2 regions of the Rahnella sp. WP5 genome follow, and region 2 is predicted to be linked to the other one. Evidence: predicted binding sites of a transcription regulator. Region 2 holds the regulator's gene; the other holds the start of a gene.
What was found. Region 2 encodes CRP, which controls carbon source genes, mostly activating them, when cyclic AMP is high. Its sites were predicted from a motif close to ATGTGANNNNNNTCACAT; they were not measured.
Positions count from the first base shown of each region.

Region 1: rbsD (D-ribose pyranase) is a predicted target of CRP. The motif match lies at 2,240-2,257, and genes of this name have one in related genera.

Region 1 is NZ_JQJR01000007.1:393,321-399,225, reverse strand. Features, by position in the region: gene rbsC (ribose ABC transporter permease) at 1-219, opposite strand, end outside; gene rbsA (ribose ABC transporter ATP-binding protein RbsA) at 226-1,731, opposite strand; gene rbsD (D-ribose pyranase) at 1,739-2,158, opposite strand; gene kup (low affinity potassium transporter Kup) at 2,374-4,242, opposite strand; gene ravA (ATPase RavA) at 4,510-5,905, shown strand, end outside.
Region 2 is NZ_JQJR01000007.1:32,338-38,242, reverse strand. Features, by position in the region: gene EX31_RS04625 (YccS/YhfK family putative transporter) at 1-1,191, opposite strand, end outside; gene crp (cAMP-activated global transcriptional regulator CRP) at 1,253-1,885, opposite strand; gene EX31_RS04615 (OsmC family protein) at 2,248-2,655, shown strand; gene EX31_RS04610 (phosphoribulokinase) at 2,659-3,528, opposite strand; gene allS (HTH-type transcriptional activator AllS) at 3,664-4,578, opposite strand; gene EX31_RS04600 (ureidoglycolate lyase) at 4,793-5,299, shown strand; gene allR (HTH-type transcriptional repressor AllR) at 5,386-5,905, shown strand, end outside.

The DNA.
Region 1 (5,905 bases), 360 kb from region 2:
GATCCCGGACGTCAGGATCACCAGTGTCATGCCGACGGCCATAATGGCGTTAACGGATGTTTGCTGAAGGATGTTAAACAGGTTATTGACCGTAAAGAAATTCGGGCTCATGGAAGAGACCACGGCAATCAACACCAGCAGCGCAATCAGAGACTTTTGCTCCAACAACCACTCTTTACTGATCCAGCGCTTTTTGGCTGGCAATGTCTGAGAACTCATATCTGATTACTCCTGCGTCACGCCGTATTGCTTGCCGACAGCGGCAGCCATCAACACTTCCTGCGTAGCCTGTTCTATCGGGAATTCACCGCTTAAATGGCCTTCATGCATCACCAAAACCCGGTCACTCATACCGATCACTTCCGGCATTTCTGAGGAAACCAAAATGATACTCAGCCCTTCGCGCTTGAACTGGTTTATAAGCTGGTAAATCTCTTTCTTGGCACCAACGTCAACGCCGCGCGTCGGTTCATCGAGGATCAGGACTTTCGGCCGCGTCATTAATCCACGGGCAATTGCCACTTTTTGCTGATTACCGCCGGAAAGCAGGCCGATGGTCTGCATCATCGACGGCGTTTTGATATTGAAGAGGCGGATGAAATCGCCGACAGCCTGCTGTTCTTCCGCATGTTTAAGACGTCCGCCAGCGTGGCTGAAATAACGCAGCGCCGTCAGCGACATGTTTTCTTTCACTGACATGCCCAGAACTAAGCCATCGCGCTTGCGGTCTTCAGAGATATAAACAATGCCGTTTGCCAGCCCGTCCTGCGGTGAGTGTGTCACCACTTCGCGACCATCAAGCGCCACATAACCACTTTTACGCGGTAAGGCTCCGTAGAGAATTTTCATCAGTTCGGTACGGCCTGCGCCCATCAGACCGGAAATCCCCAGAATTTCGCCGCTGTACAGATCAAAGCTGACGTTATCCACGCCCGGCCCGCTGACATCGCGTACCTGCAAACGCAGCGCACCGCGTTCATGATTAATGCGCGGGTATTGCTCTTCGAGGCGACGGCCCACCATCATTTCAATCAGCGTGTCTTCTTCAAGCGAACTGACCGGCCGCTCGGCGATGAACTGCCCGTCACGGAACACCGTCACGTCGTCGCAGATTTCGAAAATTTCTTTCATGCGGTGGGAGATATACACCACACCGCAACCGGCGGCTTTCAGTTCCCGGATCACGTTAAATAAAGAAGCGGTTTCGGTATCGGTCAGGGCATCCGTCGGTTCATCCATAATGATGACTTTGGATTCAAAGCTCAGCACTTTGGCAATTTCGACCATCTGCTGGTCGCCGATGGATAAATCGCCTACCAGCCGGTCGCTTTTGTAACGCAGATTCAGGCGCGCCAGCAGTTTATCGGCCTCGGCATACATCTTTTTCCAGTTGATGCGGCCAAAACCGTTCACAAACTCACGACCCAGGAAGATATTTTCAGCAATCGTCAGTTGCGGGATCAGGTTCAATTCCTGATGAATGATACCAATCCCGGCTTCCTGAGAGGCTTTAGGGCCACTGAAAACCGCTTCCTTGCCAAGAAAATGCACTGAGCCGGCATCTTTCTGATAGATGCCGGTCAGCACTTTCATCATGGTGGACTTGCCCGCGCCGTTTTCTCCCACCAGCGCCATTACACGTCCCGGATAGACGCTGAGCGCCGCGCCGGAAAGTGCTTTTACGCCGGGAAAGGCTTTATCAATGCCTGTTAGTTGCAGCAAAGGTTGCATAAAGGCCTCAGAAGGTTACGCCGGCACACAGAATAACGTTCGCATAAGGCGAACATTCCCCGCTGCGGATCACAGCCCGACTTTTTTCGCTTTGTGCTTTGAATGACTCATGACTGACGTAATCCAAAGCAATGGTGTTTCCCTGGTGTTGTTCGAGTTGTGTCAATTGGGCGAGCAACGCTTCATGGAGTTGAGGATTTTTAGTGAGGATTTCCTCGGCGAGGATAGCCCGCTCAACCTGCATCTCATGTGTCACTACCTCTAAGACTTGTAAAAAGGTGGGAACTCCCTGGGTCAGGGCCAGATCGATGCGTTGGCAAGCTGCTGGCACCGGAAGTCCGGCATCGCCAATAACCAGCTGATCGGTGTGACCTAACCGGGCAATAACATGTGAGATTTCGGCATTTAACAGCGGTGACTTCTTCATTGTGAACTCCTACAGCGAAACGTTTCGCTCACCAATGAGTTTATAAAGATCCCCGGCCATCGCAACGGAGTTATGATGGAATTGTGATCAGCGTCGAAACGTTTCGCTGAATAATTAAGAAACCGCAGGGAAATTTGAGTTAGTCGTTTCAGAAAGGAGAAAGCGAAAATAAAACAGGGCACCCGAAGGTGCCCTGCGAGCAGTAGAAATGAGGATCAGATTTCTACCTGCGTACCGAGTTCGATTACGCGGTTCGGCGGAATTTCAAACTGATCCGGCGCACGTAAGGCGTTGCGGCTGAGCGCCATAAAGAGTTTGCCACGGAAGTAGAGATACCAGGGGCGCTTGGTCAGGATCAGTGATTCGTGCGACATAAAGAATGACGTTTCCATCATCCGGCACGGCAATCCTTCCAGACCGCAACGGTGGAACACTTCCTCCACGTTCGGCGTTTCTTTAAATCCGTAGCTGGCGACCACACGCCAGAACGTCGGCGAAAGCTGTTCGATGGTGACGCGCCGGACGTTATGTACATAAGGCGCATCTTCGGTGCGTAACGTCAGCAGTACCACACGCTCATGCAACACTTTGTTGTGTTTGAGATTGTGCAGCAACGCAAACGGAATGACGTTGATGGCGCGCGACATATACACAGCCGTACCCGGAACACGCACCGGCGGGGATTTCTCCAGAGAGGCGATCATCGCTTCCAGGGAATTCCCATGCTCGTTCATGCGGCGCATAAGGCGGAAGCGCTCGCTTTTCCAGGTCGTCATAACGATAAACATGCCCAAACCCAGCGTCAGCGGCAACCAACCGCCGGAGAACAGTTTAGTAGCGTTCGCCGCGAACAGCGGGATATCCATAAACAGCAGACCGATCAGCAAAAGCCCGACCAGGAAAGGTTTCCAGTGCCAGTTTTTGAGTGCCACCGTACAGGAAAGAATACTGGTCAGCACCATCGTACCGGTCACTGCGATACCGTATGCCGCTGCCAGATTGCTCGAATGCTCGAAGCTGGCGATAACGATAACCACCGCAAAGTAAAGCAACCAGTTAATGGCCGGGATGTAAATCTGGCCCGCTTCCATTTCTGAAGTGTGGATGATGCGCATTGGCGGTAGATAGCCTAAACGCACAGCCTGACGCGTCAGGGAAAACACGCCGGAAATCACCGCCTGAGAGGCAATAATGGTCGCGAGTGTTGCCAGCACCAGTAACGGGATCAAAGCCCAGTCAGGCGCCAGCAGAAAGAACGGGTTCTTAATCGACTCCGGATCTTTGAGCAGCAATGCGCCCTGACCGAAGTAGTTCAGCACCAGAGAAGGCAGCACCACGGTGAACCAGGCCAGACGGATCGGGAATTTCCCGAAGTGGCCCATATCCGCATACAGCGCTTCCACGCCGGTAATCGACAGAACGACCGCGCCAAGTGCCAGGAAGGAAAACGACTTATGCTCGATAAAGAAGTTAACCGCCCACATCGGGTTCATGGCGCGAAGTACTTCAGGGTTCTGCATGATGCTGTTCACGCCGAGAACAGCCAGCGTCAGGAACCACAACAACATCACCGGCGCAAACAGTTTGCCCACGATGCCGGTGCCGTGTTTCTGAATAATGAAAAGCAGCGTCAGGACAGTAATAGATAAAGGGACGATATAAGGATCGAGTGAAGGTGCTGCGATTTCCAAACCTTCCATCGCGGAAAGAACAGAAATAGCCGGAGTGATCACCACTTCACCATAGAAGAAACTTCCGCCGATCAGGCCGAGAATAACCAAAACGGCAGTGGTGCGTGCCGAGGTGTTTCTGCCCGCCAGAGACATCAGCGTCAGAATACCGCCTTCGCCTGCGTTGTCCGCCCGCATCACGTAAGTGAGGTACTTGAGCGAAACAATGAGGATTAACATCCAGAAAATCAGAGAGAGAAAACCAAAAACGACGCTGGGTTCAACGTTGAAACCATAGTGACCAGAAAAACACTCTCTTAAGGTGTAGAGAGGACTGGTACCAATGTCGCCATAGACCACACCAATGGCGGCCAGGGTTACTGCTGGGAGTGACCGTTTATGTTCAGTGCTCATATTTCGTTTCTTTTTTGCTCGAACATCCGTAAGCGATGAGTGCGCTCGATCTTATGATGCCCACTAAAAGGCGCACAGTATGCACGAATAAATTGGATTGCCTACCCTTAAATGTGCAGCTAAACCGGCGTTCATATGAACGGGGTCACATTTCTGATAATAGAAAATTTTTAGTAATCAACAAGCTATAACGACAAAAATAAACGTGGCATATCGCTATTAGCCAGTACACTATTCAACAACTCAATGGAAACCGGAAGAGACAGTATGGCGCAATCTCCCCTTCTGGCAGAACGGATCGCCCGTCTTGCTAACGCATTAGAACATGGCCTGTACGAGCGGCAGGATGCCATAAGACTTTGCCTGCTGGCAGCCCTGTGCGGCGAAAGCGTTTTTCTGCTCGGCCCGCCGGGTATTGCAAAAAGCCTGATTGCCCGGCGCCTGAAATTTGCGTTCCGACATGCGCGCGCTTTTGAATATCTTATGACGCGCTTTTCCACGCCGGAAGAAGTCTTTGGTCCGCTCTCGATTCAGGCTCTGAAAGATGAAGGCCGCTATCTGCGTCTGACCGAAGGTTACTTGCCGGAAGCTGAAATTGTCTTCCTTGATGAAATCTGGAAAGCAGGCCCGGCCATCCTCAATACATTGCTCACCGCCATCAACGAACGCCGCTTCCGTAATGGCGAACGAGAAGAACCTATTCCGATGCGTCTGCTGGTCAGTGCGTCCAACGAATTACCCGAAGCCGATGGTGGCCTCGAAGCGCTGTACGACCGCATGCTGATCCGTCTGTGGTTGGATAAAGTGCAGGATAAGCAAAATTTTCGCTCACTGCTGACCAGCCGGAACAATGAAAACGCCAATCCGGTGGCAGAGTCCCTGAGTATCAGCGATGAAGAATACCAACAATGGCAGCCGGAGATCGACAAAGTCAATCTTTCAGACAGCTGCTTTGAACTGATCTTCCAGCTGCGCCAGCGCCTTGATGCCCTGGATACGGCACCTTATGTCTCTGACCGTCGCTGGAAAAAAGCCCTGCGCCTGTTGCAGGCCTGCGCATTTTTCAGTGGCAGAAAAGCGATCACGCAGGTGGATCTGATCCTGCTGAAAGACTGTTTATGGCATGACCTTAATACTTATAACCTGCTGCAAACCCAGATTGAGCAACTGATCACCGAACAGGCTTATCAGCAGCAGACACTGCTGATGAAAATTCAGCAGCTGAATCAGCAATGGATGCAACATCAGCAGCAACAGAGTTCGCGTCAGTCAATCAAACTGAGTAAGAAGGCCGGCATTTTCAGCCGCAAGCCACAGTACAGCCTGCCTGAATCACTTAACACCACCAACCTGACCCTGTTATTGCAAACGCCTTTACACCTGCATGAAATAAAAGTCACACACCTGTTATTCGAACGCATCATCCTGGAAGAGTGGCTAAATAAAGGAGGCGTACTGAAAGCCAAACTCAACGGGATTGGTTTTGTACAAACCGTGGATCTGGAAATCGATGACAAACAACAACTTCTGGTGCTGGATGTCAGCCGTCAGAGCACGCCGCTGACGCTGCCGGGCCATGAGCATATTGCCGTTCCCGACGAAATGAAAAATACGCTGAGTGACCTGACCGCAAAACTGGCGCAGCAGAGACATGAATTCAGCC
Region 2 (5,905 bases):
CAGCAAGATCCAGTAGGGTTTGGGCAAATTGAAGAACAGACCCAGACTGCTGCCAATCGCCAGAATAATGCCCAAACGTGCGGCATTACGCAGTGCCACGGATTTGAAGGAAAGATAGCTTTTCAGCGCGGGCCAGAAGGGCAAACGCGGCTGGGTGTTCATCAGGTCACGTTTGTACAACGGCCGCTGTGTGCGTAACAGACGGGCAATGCGGCTGAAATGGTAATAACAAAACTGACCTACCGGATTGTCCGGGTTGCGCGCGGCGATTTTCTCCAGCGCGGTCAGCTCATTGGCCATCGTAAAGCGCCCGGATAAACGGTGATAAAGAATATCGTCGGCAATCACCCGAAGACGGGTGGAAATCACCTGCGCATTTCGGCGGATAACCGCTTCGGCATGGCTTTCCTCCACCAGTTTCTGCACTTCTTCCGGCTGATGCAGGCTCACTGTAATATGCTCCTGCAAATCGAGCGCCACCTGAAAACGCTGAAACAGCCGTTTATGGTGATGATGATGTCCGTGCTGGGGCAACATGTGTAATTGCTGATAAAGCAGGGCAATCAGGTCGATAACCTGCTGCTGGCGGGTTAGCAGTGGGGGTAACGCGGTTTCGGGATCGGTGTGTTGCGTCAGCAGGCTGTACTTAGCTTCGAAATAATCCGCGAGTTGCAGATAGAGCTGGCTGAGCGTTTCGCGCATCGGCTGTTCTTCCGAAATACGAAACCACGCCCAGTTAAACAATCCGTACCAGGCTGTGCCAGCGGCGAACAACACCGGGGCCTGCCACATCGGGCGCACGCCCACCATACTCAGCGTGAAGATAGTCGCCACCAGCGCACCGGGCAACAGGCGCGCATGCAGCGGGCTGATTTCACCGGTGACGCCCAGCAGTAACGCCAGCGACAGCATGATCAGCGGCAGCGGTATATGCCAGCTTTCGAGCATCAGTTGCAGCAGAAGGCTGCTCACGGCAAAGAGTGAACCGCCGACGAGCAGGCGTTTGAAAAAGCGTTTATGCGGGGTATCCAGACCGGCGATGTTACAACAGGCCGGGCAGAGGGAAAACAGCAGGCCCATTTGCAAATTGCCAAACAGCCAGCAAATGCCAACAGGTAAGCACAACACCAGCGTCTGGCGCAGCGCGTAGTTCACTTCAGGATGGTAAAACAGTCTTCGCCATAGCGTCATGGGTAAAGCTTAGCCCATAAAAAAGGCGCGACAGTGTTTTGCCGCGCCAATTTTTGAGGGATTAACGTGTGCCGTAAACGACAATCGTTTTACCGTGTGCGGAGATCAGGCTCTGATCTTCCAGCATTTTGAGAATGCGTCCGACTGTTTCACGTGAACAACCGACGATTTGGCCAATTTCCTGGCGGGTGATCTTGATTTGCATCCCGTCCGGATGGGTCATTGCATCAGGCTGTTTAGCCAGATTGAGCAAGGTTTGAGCGATACGACCGGTAACGTCAAGGAAGGCAAGGTTGCCGACTTTCTCTGACGTCACTTGCAGACGGTTTGCCATCTGCGCGGAGAGACGCATCAGAATATCCGGGTTAACCTGAATCAGCTGGCGGAATTTTTTATACGAAATTTCAGCCACTTCACAGGCAGTTTTAGCACGTACCCAGGCACTGCGTTCCTGACCTTCTTCGAAGAGTCCCAGCTCACCGATGAAGTCACCTTGGTTAAGGTAGGACAGTATCATTTCCTTGCCTTCTTCATCTTTAATCAGGACAGCAACTGACCCTTTCACGATGTAGTAAAGCGTTTCGGCTTTTTCACCCTGGTGAATCAGCGTACTTTTAGAAGGATACTTATGTATATGACAGTGAGACAGGAACCATTCAAGAGTCGGGTCTGTTTGTGGCTTGCCGAGAACCATTTGCTATTATCCTCTGTTGTTATCGCTGCCCAAAATCACAGGGCTCAGAGTTCCCTGTACGGCACTTCAAATCCAAAGCGCCCTTTCAGCATATAACTCTCCAGAAATGCTGCAAGCGGATGTCGGAGTGCAACAGCCTGTTTATTGCTGTCATCACCGTGGGTTCTGTACTTAAACCGCAAAAACCGTCACCGCAATTTACTGGAAAGTATGTTTCGGCTTTGTTTGTAGCACAGGTTTGAGATGCTGTCTTCTGTTGTCTCGCTTCAGCATGATGGCGATCGGGTTACGTTGCCAGATTTTAGGTGAAAGGGTACTCTGAGAGCAGATTTCGACAAGTTTATTCACCGGGAGAATAGTTCATGCATGCACGTGTCAAATGGGTTGAAGGACTGACATTTTTAGGTGAGTCTGCATCGGGTCATCAGATTTCAATGGATGGAAACGCGGGTGATAAAGCCCCAAGCCCGATGGAAATGTTACTGATGTCCGCAGGGGGGTGTAGTGCAATCGACGTGGTGTCAATTTTGCAAAAAGGTCGTAATGACGTGCGTGATTGTGAAGTGAAGCTGACCTCACAACGCCGCGAAGAAGCGCCGCGTCTGTTCACTCACATCAATCTGCATTTTATCGTCACCGGTAAGGATCTGACCGATAAGATTGTTGAACGCGCAGTCAGCCTGTCTGCCGAAAAATACTGTTCTGTGTCTCTGATGCTGGGGAAAGCGGCCACAATCACCCACAGCTTTGAAGTGATTGCAGCCGAATAAAGTTTACTCGATCTTCTTGCCTTCCATCAGGCGCTGCACCAGCGGCGCCATGATCAGCTCCATCGCCAGCCCCATTTTGCCGCCCGGCACCACCAGTGTTTTGATGTGCGAGATAAACGACCCTTGCAGCATGGCCAGCAGATACGGGAAATCGATGTCATCCAGCCCCTGAAAATGAATCACCACAAAGCTTTCATCCAGTGACGGAATGGCTTTGGCGGCAAACGGGTTCGAGGTATCGATGGTGGGTACCCGCTGGAAATTGATGTGCGTGCGGGAAAACTGCGGGGTAATGTAATTGATATAGTCATCCATCGAACGCACGACGGAATCCATCACCGCTTCACGGGAATGCCCGCGCTCGCCGGTATCGCGCACCAGTTTCTGGATCCATTCGAGGTTGACGATAGGCACCACGCCGACCAGCAGGTCGACCTGCGCGGCAACGTCAATTTTGTCCGCCACCACACCACCGTGTAACCCTTCGTAAAACAAAATATCCGTCGGTTCCGGCAACGCCTGCCACGGCGTAAAGGTACCCGGCACCTGATTGTAGGGAACGGCTTCGTCATAAGTATGCAGATACTTACGTGAACGGCCAGTGCCGGTTTTACCGTATTCGATAAAGCTTTTTTCCAGCAAACCAAAGTCATTGGCTTCCGGCCCGAAGTAGCTGATATGACGTCCCAGATCGCGCGCCTTGCGTATTGCCGCATCCATTTCAGGACGGGTGAAATGATGAAAACTGTCACCTTCCAGTTCCGCCGCACGCAAACCAAGCTGCTGAAATATTTTACGAAATGCCACGCTGGTGGTTGTGGTGCCTGCACCGCTCGAACCGGTCACGGCAATAACAGGATGTTTGGCTGACATAATGCGCTGTTCTCCATAAAGGTGATGCAGGCAGGCGAGACGCGGTCTTTTCTGTGGTCGAAGATCTGGCGTCAAGGCTGCGCATAATTAAGCCTATTGTTACCATATTTATTCGCGAAGCCAAAGAGGGCATCACTATTCTAAACCCGCCAGCAACGGTTGGATCAGCGGGTCTTTCTGGTGGAACAGAGAAACAATGTCATGCAGCGCCTTGCCTGTGTACTCCTTTTTCCACGCCAGACTGAGCGGGGAAGGGGCGCGCGGATAGCGGATTTGCCGGGCGATCAGCTCGCCGCTGTCGAGATATGGCTGGCACAGATGGCGCGGCAGAAAACCGATACCCATTCCCTTCAGGTGACAGGCCAGTTTAGTCGCCACATCTGCTACGATGATCTGCCGTTGCCCGGTCAGCAACCAGGCTACCCGCTTGTTCAGATGGCGCGAGGTGTCTTCCACATTGATGGCAATGTACTGACGCAATACCGCTTCTTCCAGCACACCAGTGATGTGCTGCAACGGATGAAAGGGCGCATGAACAAAAACCCAGTCCACTTCACCCAGCGGCAGCAGATTCACGGCGTTAGAAAGGGATTCGGTGCCGGTGACGCCAATCGCCAGCTGAAAATCTTCGTACAGCAGCGTATCCCATACCCCCATGTAAATCTGCCGTGTGAAAGTGAACTGCGTGAACGGGTAGCGCTGCGTCAGAGAGCTTAATAACGCTGCCAGAGCTTCAGGGCAGTACATCAGATTGTTCACCACCACATTCAGCTGGCGCTCAATGCCGTCGTTAATCTGCTGCAGTTCTGCCGGTACACCCTCCAGCCAGGTTAGCCACTGGCGACATCGTTCAAGCAGATGCTGTCCGGCGGGCGTCAGCGACACCGTGCGGGTCGTGCGGTTGAGCAATAACGTCCCGGCACTGTCTTCCAGCATCTTAATTCGATAGCTGATGGTCGCAGGCGTTTTATGCAGCATCTCTGCCGCGCGGGAAAAGCTGCCTGTTTGTGCGACGTGCATAAAGGTTTTAATCGACTCCTCATCCAGCATAGGTCACCTGAAGTAATGTTAATGCATTGAATGAAAAAGATTTTATAGATTTAACCGGATGAGAATTGTGGACTTCATCAATTTTATGGAATCTTTTTCCATATTTCGATTGAGCAAGTTGGAAAAAGTTTCTACAGTAATTGCATTGAGGATAAATTCGCCAATCTGGCGGGCTTATCTCACCGGTTTTATTTTAAATGCAGGGATGAATGCCATGGAACTTCCGGTTTACCCGCTGACCCAGGCGGCCTTCGCGGCTTACGGTGATGTGATTGAGACGACAGGTCGCGATTTTTTTCATATCAACGACGGCAAGGTTGAGCGGTACCACGATCTGACCAACGTGGAGATCCTCGGGCAGGATCGTCCGCTGGTCAGCATCAACCGCGCCCAGCCAGCACCGTTGCCCATTGTGGTGACGCAACTCGAAAAACACCCGCTCGGTTCACAGGCGTTTGTGCCGATGCAGGGCGAGCGCTTTATCGTGATTGTTGCGGCAGGGGGCGAGACGCCGGACATCTCCACGCTGAAAGCCTTTATCACCAACGGCCTGCAGGGCGTGAATTATCACCGGAATGTCTGGCACCATCCGCTGTTTGCGTTTGAGACGGTGACGAATTTTCTCACCGTCGATCGTGGCGGCGCAGACAACTGTGATATCAGTCAGTTACCTCAGGGCTATCAGCTTATTTTACCCGTTGCGGCGGGATTAAAGTCGTGACGCTATAAAGCATCTTGCATAAGATACAAGCATCTGAAAACAAGCGAAACGCGGGCGCTCAGCGCCTGATGCTGGAGAAATGTGAGATGGCCGAAGTAAAAAAACGGGGGCGTCCTAGCCAGCCTGGTTCTGGTTCGCAAAAGGGCGCTCAGGCCTTAGAACGCGGCATTGCGGTGTTGAATTATCTGGCGCAGTCCGGCGGCAGTTCTTCTGTCAGCAACATTGCAGAGAATTTGTCGCTGCCCCTTTCCACCACCTTTCGACTGCTGAAAGTGCTGGAAGAGGCCGATTTTGTTTATCAGGATGCGCAACTGAGCTGGTGGCACATTGGCTTACAGGCGTTTACGGTCGGATCGTCTTATATCCATAACCGGGATGTATTGTCAGTCGCCGCGCCTTATATGCAGCGCCTGATGTTGTTGTCGGGCGAAACGGCCAATCTGGCGATCCGCAACGGTTTCGAAGCGGTACTGATCGGCCAGCGGGAATGCCAGTCGATGGTGCGGATGTGTGCGCCGCTTGGCAGCCGTCTGCCACTGCATGCCTCCGGTGCCGGGAAAGCGTTACTGTATTCGCTGGATGACGAGGCGCTGATGAGCCTGATGA